2 regions of the Pseudoalteromonas sp. CST2 genome follow, and region 2 is predicted to be linked to the other one. Evidence: predicted binding sites of a transcription regulator. Region 2 holds the regulator's gene; the other holds the start of a gene.

Region 1 (6,114 bases), on a different contig from region 2:
TATTTAGACCTGTACCAGGGCAAACTGTCGATACCTCTGCAAATGTAAAAGTGTTAAGTGGTGCACTGGAAATGTCTAACGTTAATCCAGTTCACGAAATGGTCGATATGATCAACCACCAACGTCAATTTGAGTTACAAGTAAAACTAATGAAAACAGCTGAAGAGATTGACGAACGTCAAGATCAGTTGATGCGCATAGTTTAACTTTAAAATGAGGGCATACTTATGAATCCTGCATTGTGGATAAGTAAAACAGGGCTAGACGCTCAACAAACTGATATTTCAGTTATTTCAAATAACTTGGCGAATGCCAGTACCGTAGGTTACAAAAAAAGCCGCGCTATTTTTGAAGATTTACTGTATCAAAACATCAACCAGCCTGGCGGGCGCTCATCACAAGATACCGAGCTGCCATCTGGCCTAATGCTAGGTGCGGGTGCAAAAGTGGTTGCTAACCAAAAAGAGTTTACGCAAGGTAATATGCTCACCACCGAAAACTCACTCGATTGGATGATCTCAGGCGAAGGCTTTTTTGAAGTGCTGCAACCCGATGGCAATATTGCGTATTCGCGAAATGGGCAATTTACTACCGATGAAGACGGCCGCATTGTTACCTCAGGTGCAGGTTTTGTTGTTCAGCCCGAAATGAATGTACCCGATGATGCGCAATCAATTACAGTCTCTCAAGATGGTGAAGTATCTGTACGCGTTGCAGGGCAAGCCGATAACGTGGTAATTGGCCAGCTAACAATTAGTGACTTTATTAATCCATCGGGTCTTGAGCCAATTGGTCAAAACCTTTACACCGAAACCGCTGTTAGTGGGGCGCCTGTTCAAGGTAATCCAGGCGTAGAAGGCTTAGGAACTATTATTCAAGGCTCGCTTGAAACATCAAACGTTAATGTAACGGAAGAATTGGTTAACCTTATCGAAACTCAACGTGTTTACGAAATGAACTCAAAAGTAATCTCGGCCGTTGACGAAATGATGAGCTACATCAATCAACAGTTATAACCGTGCACAAGGGGATAGTTATGCGTAATGTTATTTTATTTGCAGCAGGCACCTTATTTTTAAGTGGCTGTGTTTCTACGCAAAATAGTGAAGTGGTTCAAGATGACCCCTACTACGCACCCATGTACCCAGAGCCTGTAGCAGAGCCTGTTGTTGCAACGGGTTCGTTGTTTAACACCAATACATTTAATGATTTGTATTCAGACAAAAAAGCACTTAGAACCGGCGATATAATTACCGTTAAGCTTGAAGAGTCAACACAAGCTACAAAAGCCGCTAAAACCGAAACCGATAAAGAAACCGAAGCCAGCCTAGACCCCGTTATTGGGTTAGGTGGTTTACCTGTAAATATAGGTGGCGACAGTATTCAGTTTGGCATTGGTAGTGATTCATCATTTACCGGTGACTCTAAATCAAATCAGTCAAACAGCTTAGTGGGCGACATCTCGGTGAATGTTATGCGTGTTTTACCCAATGGTAATTTAGTTATTCGTGGTGAAAAATGGCTAACACTTAACACCGGCGAAGAGTTTATTAGGCTCGAAGGCCTTGTACGTCCGCAAGATGTAAGCGCCGATAACACGGTTGAGTCGAATAGAATAGCTAATGCCCGAATTCAATATTCAGGTAAAGGACAAACACAAGAAGCGCAAAGCCCAGGGTGGTTAACACGTTTCTTTAGTAGCTCGTTATTTCCGTTTTAGAGGATAGTAGTATGAATAGCATTAAAGCGTTTATTTTGATCATACTGCTAGGCTGGCAATTTTCTGCCAGCGCCGAGCGTATAAAAGATGTCTCTATGGTTGAAGGCGTACGTGCTAACCAATTGGTTGGCTATGGTTTAGTGGTGGGGCTACCTGGCACAGGGGAGCAAAACTCTTACACGCAACAAAGTTTTAGAGGCATGCTAAACAGTTTTGGTATTACGCTGCCTTCAACACAAAGCCCTAAAATTAAAAACGTAGCAGCAGTGGCAGTCCACGCTGAGCTTCCGCCGTTTAGAAAGCCGGGTCAAACAATTGATATTACGGTATCTTCTATTGGCAGTGCAGGCAGTTTACGTGGCGGCACCTTGTTACAAACTTTCTTAAAAGGGGTGGATGGAAACGTATATGCCATAGCACAAGGTAGCCTAATTGTGGGTGGTTTAGGAGCACAAGGGCTAGATGGCAGTAAAGTGGTCATTAACACCCCGACGGTTGGCCGCGTACCTAATGGAGCCACTGTTGAACGCGAAGTTAAAAGCCCTTTTATGCAAGGCGACTACATTACTTTTAACTTAAACCGCCCAGACTTTACAACGGCAAAACGTTTAGAAGCAACAATTAACAATTTGGTAGGCCCTAATAGTGCACAAGCTATTGACGCTGCCTCAGTACGCGTTATTGCGCCACGTGATGCATCACAACGAGTGTCTTATTTATCAACGCTTGAAAACCTAGAGTTTAAGCCTGCTGACACTTCAGCCAAAATTATTGTTAATTCACGTACGGGAACGATTGTCATTGGCAAAAATGTGAAGCTACAGCCTGCGGCAATAACCCATGGCGGCCTAACAGTCACAATTGCTGAACAGCAAAATGTAACGCAGCCTAATCCGTTAGCAGAAGGCGAAACCGTTGTTACACAGCAAAGTATTATTGACGTTAATCAAGATGATTCTCGTGCGTTTGTTTTTAACCCCGGCGTTAGCTTAGATGACTTAGTGCGTGCTATAAATGAAGTAGGCGCAGCACCTGGAGACCTAATGGCTATTTTAGAAGCGCTTAAAGAAGCGGGTGCAATTAACGGGCAGCTTGTTGTTATTTAATTATTTTTTAGAATATTTACCCTTCCACATAAAGCTTAAGTACTCAAAAGGTACTTAAGCTTTTTACTGTTTACCTTTCTTTGGCTCAATTTTTGCATTTCTTAAAGCATTATTCATTTTTGTGTCAAAAAGCTGATGGAAACAAATCACCTCGATAAGCAAAACTTTTTTGATTTAAGTAATCTTAATACTTTACGTCAAGACGCTTTAAACAGCGGTGATGCATCTACTGATGCCTCTAAAGCGGCGCTAAAAAAAGCAGCGGCACAATTTGAAGCTATTTTTACACAAATGCTTCTAAAAGGGATGCGTAAAGCCAACGAAGCATTTGAAGATGAAGACAGTCCGTTTAACTCAAGCGGCGTAAAGTTTTTTGAAGAAATGCACGATCAGCAGCTCTCTTCTGAGCTTTCATCAAATGGGTCTTTGGGTCTGGCTGATTTAATTGTTCAGCAGCTTTCTCCAGAGGCTGAGAACTTTATGCCTGGCTCAGTATTAAGAACTACTAACGACTTTATCAGTGATAAACGCGCAGGCTCTGAACTGCCGCACGAAAAGGTGCACAGTGTAAAGCAAGCAAATAAAGATGACTTAGTAGTCAGCAGTGCGGCAACACAAACTAAAACCACAACACAGCCTACACAGCAGTCGTCATTTGATAATGCTGAAGAGTTTGTTAGTGCAGTGTGGGAGCATGCTAAAACAGCGGCCGAAAAAATTGGTTTAAACCCTGCAGTAATGGTGGCCCAAGCGGCACTTGAGACGGGTTGGGGTAAGCATATTATTAATAAAAGCGACGGGAATAGCTCAAATAACCTGTTCAATATTAAATCAGATAAAAGCTGGGAAGGCGATAAAGCAAGTAAAGTAACGCTTGAATTTGAGCAAGGTACCCCTGTTAAAAAGCAAGCAAGTTTTAGAGCTTACGATTCTATAAAAGAAAGCGTGAACGACTTTGTCGATTTTTTAACGCAAAACCCACGCTACGAAGAAGCATTACAAAAAACAGCACAGCCAAACGAATTTTTAGATTCGCTACAAAAAGCAGGCTATGCAACCGATCCTAATTACGCGAGTAAAATAAAAAAAGTGCTAAATAGCAGTGAGCTTAAAAATATTGCAACAAGCGCGTTTACCCAAGGAGTGAAGTAATATGTCGTTTAGTTTATTAAATATTGCCAGTGCTGGGGTGCGTTCAAGCTCTGAGCTGTTGCAAACGACCAGTAAAAACATCACCAATGTAAATACAGAAGGCTACGTTCGTGAGCGCACTGAATTTACCACTATGGTTGATAACCAAGTAGGTCGCGGCGAAACATACAGATTATTGAACGAGTTTGCCCAGTCGCAGTTAAACCGCGACACGTCAAATAAATCGTTTTTTGATCAATTTGTAACAGAAGCCAACCGTGTTGATACTATTTTTTCAGAAGAGTCTAATAACTTATCAACGGGTATAAATTCATTATTTAATAACGTGCAAGAGGCGCTAAACCAGCCGTCTTCAACAGTTGCTCGCTCATTAGTAATGACCGATGCGCAAAGTTTAGTTGATCAAATGGATAGGCTTTCGGGTATCGTGCTTGAGCAACAAGGTATAGTAAATGAGCAGCTTGAGATTTTTTCTGAAGAAGCCAACTCACTTATCCAAAATATAAATACGTTAAACCAAGAAATTGCAGTCGTAAATGGCACAAATAACGCATCTGACGCAAGCTCTATTTATAACCAGCGCGACTTAGCGATTCGTGAATTATCAGAGCTTGTTGATATAGAAACACTTGATGGCCCTAATGGCGAAAAACTCGTTTTTATGGGCAGCGGTGAATCTTTAGTTATGGAAAACGGTACATTTAACTTGTTTTCACTGTCGGGTGACCCCGATCCTAATTTTAAAGAATTGACGCTTGACGTTAATGGCGGCAAAGCTGTGCCGCTAGAAATAGATGCAACTAAATTAAAAGGCAAAATTGGCGGCTTGTTGGCTTTTAGAGACGACATACTCGTGCCTGCACAAAACCAAATTGGCCAAATGGGATTGGCAATTGCTGATGCGTTCAACGAGCAAAATAAATTGGGTATGGATGCTAACGGCGAGCTAGGCGGTGATATATTTAATATACCTACCGTGGGTGCTTATGCATACCAAGCTAATACCGGCGGCGCCAGTTTAACTGCCACGCTTGAGGCTGGTAAAGGCAGTGAACTGCCTGCCAGCGACTTTATTGTTACTTATACCGCTAATGCAAATGAAGTGAGCATTCAGCCTATAGATAATAAAGGGGAGCCGATAGGCAGCGCCTCTTTAGCGACTATACCGCCATCAGGTGTTATCGACTCAGATGACATTACGAGTGGGGAGTCGTTTGGTTTACAAATTGATGTAGCAGGTACTGGTAATACAGGTGATCAGTTTCAAATTAAACTTAACTCAGAGGCGGCAACCAGTATTTCCCTTGCGACAAGCCGCGGTGAAGACTTAGCACTGGCATCGCCTATTCGTACAGCTAACAGCATAGATAATGTAGGTACAGCGACTATTTCAGCCGGAGAAGTAACAAGTGTTACCTCGGGTGGCTTTAACACTACCCCTGGTTTAGCCAATGGCGATATCACGTTAGTTAAAACAGGCACTGTAAACGAATATCAAATTACAGATGCAAATGGCACCACAACCTTTACTATAACGCCACCGGCAGAGGGTATACTGGCTCAGGCTGGTGCACCTTATAGCAACTATGGCTTTGACTTTGACATTGAAGGCACGCCAGCCACTGGAGACACTTTCACCCTTGAATTTAACGAAGGCGGCTTTGATGATAACCGTAATGGTTTAAAACTCGCTGATTTACAGAATGGCGAATTAGTGCGTAAAAATGTAGTGACAACAGCCACTGCCGACAATCACGAAACGTTTAATCAAGCTTATTCAGGGTTAGTGAGTGATATTGGCGTAGTAACCGGCCAAGCCATTACCAGTGCCAGCGCATTTGATGCGTTAGCCCAGCAATCAGAAGCGTGGTATGAGTCGCTCTCAGGTGTAAACCTAGATGAAGAGGCTGCCAATTTACTGCGTTTTCAGCAGTCATATTCAGCATCAGCTCAAGTACTAGCTGCGGCCCAAGAAGTTTTTGACACCTTATTAAGTGCGGCGAGGTAATTATGCGTTTATCAAATAACTTAATGTATCAAAACAACATTAATAAAATACTCGATAACCAACAAAGTGTTGCTAATGCACAAGAGCAAGTAACAACAGGTAAAAAATACTTAACTACCTCAGAAGCA
Region 2 (6,114 bases):
TATATCTAAGGTGCTTTCAAAAAAGCTGGCCACAAAGGCGGCAGCTAAGGCTGTGAGTAAGTTAACGCCAAGCCATACTGAGCGTTTTTTCGAGCTTTTTAAAACAGGTGCAAAGGTGTCTTCTTCATCATCAAGACCGGCAAGGCTTAACAAGCTGTGCTCAGCATCTTCACGAATAACATCAACAATATCATCAATGGTGACACGTCCAAGTAAGTGGGCGTTATCATCGACTACAGGGGCCGATATCCAGTTGTGGCGCTCAAATAACTGAGCAACTTCACTTTCATCCATCGAAATAGGGATAGACTCACAGTCTTCATCCATTAAATCTTGAACAATTTTTTCAGGCGGATTAGTTAACAGTGTACTAAGTGATAATGCACCTAAAAAACAGTTATGTTTATCAACAACGTATAAATCATCGGTGCCCTCTGGCAGCTCGCCGCGTAGCCTTATATAACGCAGTACAACATCAAGCGTAACGTCTGGGCGAATGGTCACCGTATCGGTGTTCATTAGCGCGCCTGCAGAGCGCTCTTGGTATGATAAAGCCTGTGTAGCGCGTTCGCGGTCTTGCGTATCCATAGCGCTAACCACATCTTTGTACACGGTATCAGGTAGGCTACGTAGGACTTCACCTAAATCATCGTGGCCCATATCCTCAGTGGCCGCGGCAATATGCTCAGGTTCCATTTGTGCAATGATACCTAAGCGTACATCTTCAGAGAGCTCTTCTAGCACATCCCCTTGCACATCTGGGTCAACCAGTTGCCAAAGCATGCGTCTAATTTTATGCGGAGAGGATTCAAGCAGCAGTGCTGTATCACAAGGTGCTGTTTTTGCTAGCATGCGTCTTACTTGAACAAATTGCCCACTATTAAGTGATTTAGTCACTTGTTTTAGTTGCTGTAGTGGATAGTCTTGTTCAAACGCTTCTGGCATTGGCATCCTAAATATTTTTGTGTAATGGAAAGGTGTTTAGTAAGTGGAGTTGCCCACTGTTATTTTCTTTATTTTTTGTGCTAAACCCAATGCTGGGACTAAATTAGTGTTTAAAATTAAGTAACCAAATTTAGCAGGGGCATGGCTTTATTATCCTAAATTAAAGCACTAAATTAGGCGAGTCGGAATACCCTAATTTACTAAATCTTTATAATTTGGCCAGATAAGTCTTTAACTTATAAGGCTATGGTGCTTTAAATTATTCTTGCTCGTTAAATCGTTGGGCAATTAATTGCCCAACCGCATGCAAAGCTTGCTCTGAATCAGGGCCTTCACAGACTACTTTAACTTCTTTACCTTTACTGCTTTCAAGTAGCATTAAAGCTAATACGCTGTCGCCTGCGGCTTCTTTATCATCTTGGTGTAAGGTGATTTTAGCATCAAACTGCACAGCTAATTGCGCAAGGACCGTTGCCGCTCTGGCGTGTAAGCCTAATTTATTTTTTATTAAAAATGTGTCTTCACAGCGCATAAATTACTATACCTAAACTGAACAGGTTATTATTTTAAGGTTACTTTTCTTGCTCACGATGACGAATTTTGACATTCGGATGCGTCATAGCAAAGCTCTCACCAATGGCTTGCGCTAAATAAACCGAGCGGTGTTGACCACCAGTACAGCCAATTGCAATAGTGAGGTAACTACGGTTATTACGCTCTAAGTGTGGCAACCAAGTTTGTACAAAGGTTTGAATTTGCCAAGTGAATTTTTGCACTATGCTGTGATTTGCCAAAAAATCTTTTACTGGTTGATCAAGGCCCGTAAGCGGTTTGAGTTCAGGCTCCCAGTGGGGGTTTGGCAAAAAGCGAGCATCAAAAACATAATCAGCTTCTTTAGGTATGCCGTGTTTAAAGCCAAACGATTCAAACGTTACAATAAGTTGCTTATCTTTTTTACCCAGTATTTTTTCGCGAATTGACTCTGCTAATTGGTGCACACTTAAATCGGTGGTATCTAGCATAAAGTCAGCGCGCGTTACGAGTACATCAAGCAGTTCTTTTTCTTTTTTTATTGCTAAATCAAGCGGCAGCGAATCGATGGATAAAGGGTGTAATCTGCGTGTTTCTGAAAAACGTTTGATCAGTGTTTGATCATCACTATCTAAATAAAACAGTGTGGGTTTAGCAAAGTCAGGAAGGTACTCGAGAATATCGTTAAATTCGTCTTGTTCTTTGGGGATATTACGAACATCTATACTAACGGCTATTTTGTCATAGTTATCTGAAACACTTCGCACTAAAGAGGGCAGTAAGTTGACCGGAATATTATCTACGCAATAATAGCCTAAATCTTCAACCACGCGTAAAGCAACCGACTTACCTGAACCAGAACGGCCGCTTATGATAATTAACTCCATTTATAGCCCTTAGTATTTACTACGATTGATCAACAATTACTTGATACAGCTCTGCATCGGTTTTAGCACTACGCAGCTGTTTACAAAATTCTTTATTGCTCAGTTTATCAGCTATGGTTGCCAGAGTCTTTAGGTGCTGTTGGTTATCGCCATCTGGTACGATGAGTGCAACAAAAATATCAACAGGGCAGTTATCAATAGCATCAAAGTTAACAGGCGTGTCGCTAACAAGTACTAAAGCCAGCGGCTCTTCTACGCCACCCATTCTGCCATGAGGAATGGCGATACCCCGGCCAATACCAGTACTGCCTAGCTTTTCTCTGCTTGCCAGCGCATTAAGAATATCTTGTTGTGGTAAGTAGGGGAGCTTTTCATGAGCAAGCTCACTGATAAACTCTAAAATTCTTTTTTTACTACTAAAAAGGACCGCAGCTTTGCTGCAGTCCTGGCATACTAATGTACTTAATTTCATAATATTAGTGTCTAGCAAGCTTCTCTTTATGTTTTATGACTTGACGATCGAGCTTGTCAATCAACGAGTCTATAGCGGCATACATATCTTGGTGCTCTGTTGAGGCAAATAAATCTGCGCCACTTACATGAATAGTCGCTTCTGCTTTTTGGTTGAGTTTTTCTACATCGAGAATGACATGCACATTGCTAATATGATCTGAGTGCCTTTCTAGCTTTGCAAATTTATTATTTACATAGTCTCTAAGTGAATCAGTTACTTCTACGTGACGACCAGTTAGGTTTAGTTGCATAAGCATTTCCTCTTTGTTTTTTACGTCTTATATCAAACTCTTTCTCTGATTTGACGGTGGAATAGCTAGCGATTCACGGTATTTTGCTATTGTGCGTCTAGCTACTTTAATTCCTTGCTCTGCCAATATATCCGCAATTTTACTATCACTCAATGGTTTAGCTGAGTTTTCCGCGGCAATTAGCTTTTTAATTAGGGCACGTATTGCGGTTGATGAACACTCTCCGCCGTTTTCAGTGCTTACGTGGCTTGAGAAAAAATACTTAAGCTCAAAAATACCACGTGGCGTATGCATATATTTTTGCGTAGTAACACGCGAAATTGTCGATTCATGCATTTCTACCATTTCAGCAACATCGTTTAAAACCATTGGCTTCATGGCTTCTGGGCCATGTTCAAAAAATGCTTGTTGCTGTTTTACAATACAGTTTGTTACTTTGAGCAGCGTGTCGTTTCTGCTTTCAAGGCTTTTTATAAACCATTTAGCTTCTTGTAAGTGAGAGCGAATAAATTGGCTATCACCACTTGATTTTACGGTACGTGACATAGCCGCGTACTGACTATTTACGCGTATTTTTGGCATGCTATCTGGGTTTAGCTCTACCACCCAGCGGCCTTTTATTTTTTTAACCGACACATCCGGTATTACATACTCCGACTCTTCCCTTACTATGGTATCTGCAGGTTTTGGGTTGAGGGTATGTATTAGGGTCATGACCTCTTTAAGCTCGTCTTCTTTAAGCTTAGTCTTTTTCATTAATGTACGATAGTCGCGTGCCGCTAATAGATCAATGTGATCGGTTAAGATCATTTTAGTTTGTTCTATAAAAGGGGTGTCTTTATCAAACTGGTTTAGCTGAATACACAAGCACTCTTGTAAACTGCGCGCGGCTATACCTACAGGGTCAAATAACTGAATACGCTTTAAAACGGCTTCTATTTCATCAAGTTCAACTTCAACTTCGTCATCGTTTTCTTGGTTAAAGCTCTCTAAAATTTCTTCGCAACTTAGCGTTAAAATACCCGAGTCATCTACAGCTTCTACAATGGCAATAGCAATGGCTTCGTCAGTTGGGCTAAAAGGAGTAAGCTGAAGCTGCCACATTAAATACTCATGTAGCGTTTCAGTAGAGGCACCTTGATAAATAGACTCATCTTCCGGCATTGGGCCTGAGGATGCAGCAGGGGCTGCGCTCATGTACTCATCCCAGGTTACATCCATTGCCATATCATCGCTAACGGTGTCTTTATTTAAAGCTTCGCCACTGTCTTGCTCGTACTCGCTGGTTGTATCGTCAGCCGATGCGCTTACGGTTACATCATCCGTATCTGCTTTTTGCTCATTTTTTCCAGCCGACTCTTCCGTGTAATCTTGCTCTTCTACTTCTAATAGCGGGTTGCTATCAAGTGCTTCTTGTATTTCTTGCTGGAGATCCAATGTACTGAGCTGCAGCAAGCGAATCGCTTGTTGCAATTGTGGAGTCATTGTAAGTTGCTGGCCCATGCGCAGCTGTAATGATTGCCTCATGTATCTCTAACAATCCTTTTATGTTGTTATAATTAATATTAGCAGATGCTTGTAGGTGTGGCTTAAATGTTACAGCCTAAATTGCTCGCCTAAATAAACATCGCGTACAGTTTTGTCATTTAATACGTGTTCTGGGGTGCCAGATGCAATTAGCTCCCCATGAGAAACAATGTAGGCTTTTTCACAAACATCAAGGGTTTCTCTTACATTGTGATCGGTAATTAATACGCCAATGCCACGGTTTTTAAGATGTTCTATTATTTTCTTTATATCTAACACTGAAATCGGATCAACACCAGCAAAAGGCTCATCCAATAAAATAAATTTAGGGTTTGCTGCCAGTGCTCTGGCAATTTCTACACGGCGGCGTTCACCACCAGAAAGCGCCATACCTTGGCTATCGCGAATATGCTGAATACTAAATTCATCAAGTAAGTTGTTAAGCGTTTCTTCTCGCGCGGCTTTATTGAGCTCTTTACGCGTTTCTAAAATAGCCATTAGGTTTTGATAAACTGTTAGCTTTCTAAATATTGATGACTCTTGCGGCAAATAGCCAATGCCTAAGCGGGCGCGGCTGTGCATAGGTAATAACGTAATGTCGTTATCATCAATAGAAATTTTACCTTTGTCGCTAGGTACTAACCCTACAATCATGTAAAAGGTGGTGGTTTTACCTGCGCCATTAGGGCCCAATAAGCCAACAATGCTGCCGGCTTCTACTTCAAGGCCTACATTTTTTACAACTTGGCGGCCTTTATAGCTTTTTGCTAATAGTTCTGCTTTTAAGGTGCTCATGGTTGACCTTCGTTACCTGTTTTTTCTTTAATTTTTGCTTCAACAGGCACTAAAATTGTGTGGACACGATCCGTGGAGTTTTCGTCTTTTTCTGCGCTAATAAGCTGCTGCTGCATGTCGTAGGTAATACTTTTAGCATTAATTTTTTGACCGGCTTGTGCGACTTCAGCATCGCCAACAAGCGTTAAAAAGCGCTTTGCTACGTCGTAACGTACTTCGTTTGCACTGGCGCTCATTACGGTACCATCGTCTTGTTTTTCTTCGAAGTAGGCTGGGCTGCCAGTGGCAATAAGGAGTTGTTTGTTATCCCCTAAGTCTTCACGTTTATGTACTTCGAGTCGGTCGGCTGTAATTTTGCGATTGCCATGCACAATTTCGACGTTCTTTTCAAAAATACCTACGTTTTCTTTAAGTTGGCCTTCTTGACGGTCTGCACTAATAGAAATTTGATTTGCTGGCGGTTGAGCAGCAGGCTCAGCAGCAGAGGCGCTAAATGCAAGCATTAGCGATGGGATAATAAGTATTTTAGTGAGTTTATTGGTCATAATATATTGTTCGCGTATGGTTAATTAGTTTTATTACTTCGGTTTTTAAATCGGCTTCAAGGCCTTTACCGACAATTTTTAAATTAGGCCCAGTGACAACCACTGGCTGCTCAGAGCGCA

What was found. Region 2 encodes sigma-54, which starts transcription at its own class of promoters, with help from an activator protein. Its sites were predicted from a motif close to GTTGGCACGNNNNTNGNNT; they were not measured.
Region 1: the regulator sigma-54 is predicted to act here: its motif matches at 2,906-2,924, upstream of flgJ (flagellar assembly peptidoglycan hydrolase FlgJ).

The regions. Positions count from the first base shown of each region.
Region 1 is NZ_JAQREO010000007.1:22,417-28,530, forward strand. It holds gene PSH41_RS10855 (flagellar basal body rod protein FlgF) at 1-206, shown strand, start outside; gene flgG (flagellar basal-body rod protein FlgG) at 228-1,016, shown strand; gene flgH (flagellar basal body L-ring protein FlgH) at 1,037-1,720, shown strand; gene PSH41_RS10870 (flagellar basal body P-ring protein FlgI) at 1,732-2,826, shown strand; gene flgJ (flagellar assembly peptidoglycan hydrolase FlgJ) at 2,962-3,978, shown strand; gene flgK (flagellar hook-associated protein FlgK) at 3,980-5,986, shown strand; gene flgL (flagellar hook-associated protein FlgL) at 5,989-6,114, shown strand, end outside.
Region 2 is NZ_JAQREO010000001.1:213,083-219,196, forward strand. It holds gene mgtE (magnesium transporter) at 1-945, opposite strand, end outside; gene PSH41_RS00960 (HPr family phosphocarrier protein) at 1,205-1,477, opposite strand; gene rapZ (RNase adapter RapZ) at 1,518-2,363, opposite strand; gene PSH41_RS00970 (PTS sugar transporter subunit IIA) at 2,383-2,835, opposite strand; gene hpf (ribosome hibernation promoting factor) at 2,840-3,127, opposite strand; gene PSH41_RS00980 (RNA polymerase factor sigma-54) at 3,155-4,654, opposite strand; gene lptB (LPS export ABC transporter ATP-binding protein) at 4,724-5,449, opposite strand; gene lptA (lipopolysaccharide transport periplasmic protein LptA) at 5,446-5,994, opposite strand; gene lptC (LPS export ABC transporter periplasmic protein LptC) at 5,984-6,114, opposite strand, start outside.